2 regions of the Billgrantia diversa genome follow, and region 1 is predicted to be linked to the other one. Evidence: riboswitches for the same ligand, from Rfam matches in the RefSeq annotation. Region 1 holds a riboswitch; the other holds the start of a gene.

Region 1 (2,386 bases):
CCTCACCCCAGCCACCTCTTCCTTCCTCCCGCCCACGTTCCGGATCCGATTCGATACCGGAGGCAAGATGGGCTATCGCTTCACCGACCTGACCAACGCCTGCCACGATGACTGGCGCGCCTACATCGAGCATGACTTCGTGCGCGGCCTGGGTGACGGTACTCTCTCAGAGGGCGCTTTCCGCCACTATCTGCAACAGGACTACCTGTTCCTGATCCACTTTGCCCGTGCCTACGCGCTGGCCGCCTACAAGAGCCGCAGCCTCGCCGACCTGCGCCAGGCCCATGAAGGTCTCAAGGCGATTCTCGACGTGGAACTCGATCTGCATGTCGGCTACTGCCGCGAATGGGGAATCGGCGAGGCAGAACTCGCGCAGTTGCCGGAGGCCCGGGCGACGATGGCCTATACCCGCTACGTACTCGATACCGGCAACCGCGGCGACCTCCTCGACCTGCACGTGGCACTCGCCCCCTGCCTGGTGGGCTATGGCGAGATCGCCACTTGGCTGAACGCGCAGTCCTTTACGCTGCGCGGCAAGACCAACCCCTATGACGCCTGGATCGCCATGTACCAGAGCGACGACTTCCAGGCCGCCATGCGCGCCGAGCTGGAGTGGCTCGATACACGCCTGGCCGATGTCACTCCGGCGCGCTTTGACGAGCTCGCCGAGGTGTTCCGCGATGCCACGCGACTCGAGATCGATTTCTGGCAGATGGGACTGGATCGAGCGATCTGAGCCGCTGCCATGCAATACCCGCCGGCATGGCGGGCGAACACGCTTGACGGGGTGCCGTTGAAGACGGCTGAGATCATGCAGCGCTGCGCGCCCAGTATGGATCCCGTTGAACCTGAACTGGCTAGGACCAGCGTAGGAATCAAGCGACATGCAGCCGGGCTTCGCCCTCTGCCCTTGTCCTCCCAGCTGTCCTCCCTGACGACCCACAACAAGGGAGAACACCCATGAGCAAGACCGCCCACTTCCTCGCCGAGACCGCCAAGGTCGACGAGGCCGCCATCCAGCCGCTGCCCGGTTCGCGCAAGGTCTACGTCGAAGGCTCGCGGCCCGACATCCGCGTGCCCTTCCGCGAGATCTCGCTGTCGCCGACCAGGACCTCAGGCGCCGATGAGGAAAACCCGCCGCTGCTGGTCTACGATACTTCCGGTCCCTACACCGACCCTGCGGCCAGCAACGACCTGCGCCAGGGACTACCGGAGCTGCGTCGCGCATGGATCGAGGAACGCGAGGACACCGAGTTCCTCGACGGCCCCACCAGCGAGTACGGCAAGCGCCGCGCCAGCGATCCCATGCTCGCCCCGCTACGCTTCGACCTGACCCGCACGCCCCGCCGAGCCAAGGCGGGAAAGAACGTCACTCAGCTGCACTATGCCCGCCAAGGCATCGTCACGCCGGAGATGGAGTTCATCGCCATTCGCGAGAATCAGCGCCGCCAGGCCCTGGGCACCGCAGAAGTCGAACGCATCCTCGGCCACCAGCACCCGGGGCAGGGCTTCGGCGCCCGGCTGCCCGAGGAGATCACGCCGGAGTTCGTGCGTGCCGAGGTTGCAGCAGGCAGAGCGATTATCCCCAACAATATCAACCACCCGGAATCCGAGCCGATGATCATCGGTCGCAACTTCCTGGTGAAGATCAACGGCAACCTGGGCAACTCGGCGGTGACCTCCTCCATCGAGGAAGAAGTCGACAAGATGACCTGGGGCATCCGCTGGGGTGCGGACACCATCATGGACCTCTCCACCGGCCAGAACATCCACGAGACCCGCGAGTGGATCATCCGCAACTCGCCGGTGCCGATCGGCACGGTGCCGATCTACCAGGCGCTGGAGAAGGTCAAGGGCGTGGCCGAGGATCTCACCTGGGAGGTGTTCCGCGACACTTTGATTGAGCAGGCCGAACAGGGCGTGGACTACTTCACCATTCACGCCGGGGTGCTGCTGCGCTACGTGCCGCTCACCGCCAAGCGGGTGACCGGCATCGTCTCGCGCGGCGGCTCGATCATGGCCAAGTGGTGCCTGTTTCACCACCGGGAAAGCTTCCTCTATACCCACTTCGAGGAGATCTGCGAGATCTGCAAGCAGTATGACGTGGCCTTCTCGCTAGGCGACGGCCTGCGCCCAGGCTCGGTGGCCGACGCCAACGACGAGGCCCAGATGGCCGAGCTCAAGACTCTGGGTGAGCTGACTCATATCGCCTGGAAGCACGACGTGCAGGTGATGATCGAGGGCCCCGGCCACGTGCCCATGCATCTCGTGAAGGAGAACATGGACAAGCAGCTCGAATACTGCAACGAGGCGCCCTTTTATACGCTCGGGCCGCTGGTCACCGACATCGCCCCCGGCTACGACCACATCACCTCGGGCATCGGCG
Region 2 (2,386 bases), 2.2 Mb from region 1:
CACCCTCACCGGCACCCCGCCGAACCCGGAGTTCTACCTGATGGGAAGGGTGCCGCGGGAGAAGAAGTGACGGTTCAGGCGCGACAGGCTTCCAACAGCATCCGCACCGGTTTGAGCTGACTGACGTGCAGCACCAGTACGCTGTTGCCAGTGGCATCTTCGGTAGGGCGCACCACGGCGAACTCGCCTTCTTCGAGATGGAACTCATGGATCTCGCGAGGGCCTTCCAAGGTACGGCAGTGGATCGAGCGGTAGGTATCGTCCTCGCCGTAGGTCAGGCGATGATAGACCTTGAAGAAGGTGTAGAGTGTGAGGCCTTGATCGAAGGCGGGCCAGCGCGCGGGGATGGTGCGCGTCTCCTCGTCGAAAACCTGCCCCTTGGCCTCGGCGGCGGCGATGGCGTTGGCCAGCGGTTCGGCAAGCAGCGAAACATTGTCGCGCGGCAGCGAGGCGGCAATGTCGATGGCCTGCTGATGGCTGTTGCTGACCTGGGCCAGGTCGTCGAGCGATGCGATACGATAGTCGCCATGGGCCAGATCGGCAGGCTCGAAGCCGCCGTTCTCCCAGCCATGGATGACCCGCAGCGTCAGGCGGCCGTTCTCCAACGGCTTGCAGACCAGCGCCTGCAGGGCGACCCGCAGATGCAGTTGACGTTCGATGACAAGGTTGTCGAAGGCGGAGTAGGGGTCGGCAAAGATCTGATGAAGATGCCCGGGGGCGTGTTCCTTGGCTTCGCTAAACATGGCGGTTCCCTGCGGGGAGGAGTGTTCTGGTTTTTTCGTTGTTATATCATTTCAGGGGCTCGAGTCATATCGGCCGATCAATGGCCGGCTTGAGGCCTGACACGACAATTCATTCACTGTCGCCAGGGGAGTCTCGCTGCGGCGAGGCTGAGAGAGCGCACGGCGCTGACCCTGGAACCTGATCCGGTTCATACCGGCGGAGGAAGTGCGACATGCCCTACCTGACGTCAGCCGTGCTTGGCGCGGCGCTGCTTTGCTTTGCTTTCCTGGGTCTTCGCGCCCGCCGGGCCGATGGCCCCCTCGACGACTACGTTACCGCCCGCAACTCTCAGTCCGCCGCGACCCTGGGGCTATCGTTCCTGGCCTCGGGGATGGGCGCGTGGATTCTCTTCGCGCCGCCGGAGATCGGCGCCTTCGTCGGTCCCGTGGCGCTGGCGGGCTACGCCATCGGCTCGGCGCTGCCTTTCATCGTGCTGGGTCTCTACGGCCCGGCGATTCGCCGCCACCTGCCCGAGGGGGCGCAGCATTGGCGAGTTCGCCGAGGCGTGTTACGGCACCGGCGTGCGGCGTTGGGTGTCGCTGGTCTCGATCCTCTACATGGCATGCTTCCTGGCTGCCGAGCTGACTGCCATCGGCGCGATCACGGCGCTGCTCTCCGACGTGCCGCCGGCGCTGGTGGTGATCGGCGTGGCCGTTACCACGCTGCTCTACACCGCTGTCGGCGGCCTGCGAGCGAGCCTGGCCACGGACCGCTGGCAGGCGTGGCTGCTGATCGCCTTGCTGTTGCTGGTCGGCAGTGTGGCGCTTGTGCGCCTGCCCGAGATGCCCATCGAGGCGGCGCTGCCATCGATTCCCGTCGGCGGTGCGCTGAGCGTGGCGCTGACGCTGGTCATCGCGGTCACGGCCGCCAACCTGTTCCACCAGGGTTACTGGCAGCGGGTATGGGCCGCGCGTGACGACCGTGCCCTCAATCGTGGTGCCTGGCTGGGCGGTGCGACCACCGTGGCGGTAGTGAGCCTGGTGGGGGGGTTAGGCATGCTGGCAGCGATGAGCGGGGTCGCCCTGGGCGAGCCGCCGATTCCCTTTTTCGCGCTGCTGGGCGAAGCACCGGGCTGGCTGGCGCTGCCGGCGCTGGTGCTGGCAGTCACGCTGGTCGCCTCCAGTGTCGATACGCTGCAGAACGGCATCGCCTCGCTGGCAGTGGCGGGTTCCGGCAAGCGTGGGCTCTCCATCGGTGCGGCCCGGCTGGTCACCGTGGCGCTGATGGTGCCGGTGGTGATCGTGGCGCTGCAGGGTCTCTCGGTACTAAGGCTGTTCCTGATCGCCGATCTGCTGTGCGCCGCCATCGTGGTGCCGGTGCTGCTCGGTCTGTGGCGGCGCATGACGCCGTTGGCTGCGGTGGCGGGTGGCGTGGCGGGCCTGCTCGGTGCGATTCTGCCGGGCTGGGTCGCTCAGGGCAGCCTGGCGGGCGGTGTGCTGGCGGCGAGCTTCCCCGGCAGTATCCCGACGCTGCCGCCGTTTCTCGGCGCGTTGGCGGCCTCCACGCTGGTCAGCCTGGCCGTGGCATGGGCGGCACCGCATGAGCGTATCCGCACGCAGTGAATTGGCCCCTGGCCGGTTTACGCTTGATGAAGTCCCGATTT

Evidence for each region. Region 1 has a riboswitch for thiamine pyrophosphate ahead of thiC (phosphomethylpyrimidine synthase ThiC). Riboswitches for the same ligand answer to the same signal wherever they lie in the genome.
Region 2: it holds a riboswitch for thiamine pyrophosphate, as region 1 does, so the genes downstream of both, HNO52_RS16555 (sodium:solute symporter family transporter) here and thiC (phosphomethylpyrimidine synthase ThiC) in region 1, are expected to answer to the same signal.

The regions. Positions count from the first base shown of each region.
Region 1 is NZ_CP053382.1:1,336,968-1,339,353, reverse strand. Features, by position in the region: gene tenA (thiaminase II) at 68-736, shown strand; TPP riboswitch at 774-892, shown strand; gene thiC (phosphomethylpyrimidine synthase ThiC) at 961-2,386, shown strand, end outside.
Region 2 is NZ_CP053382.1:3,593,164-3,595,549, reverse strand. Features, by position in the region: gene HNO52_RS16565 (peroxidase-related enzyme) at 1-70, shown strand, start outside; gene HNO52_RS16560 (hypothetical protein) at 75-743, opposite strand; TPP riboswitch at 858-966, shown strand; partial or broken gene HNO52_RS16555 (sodium:solute symporter family transporter) at 956-2,345, shown strand.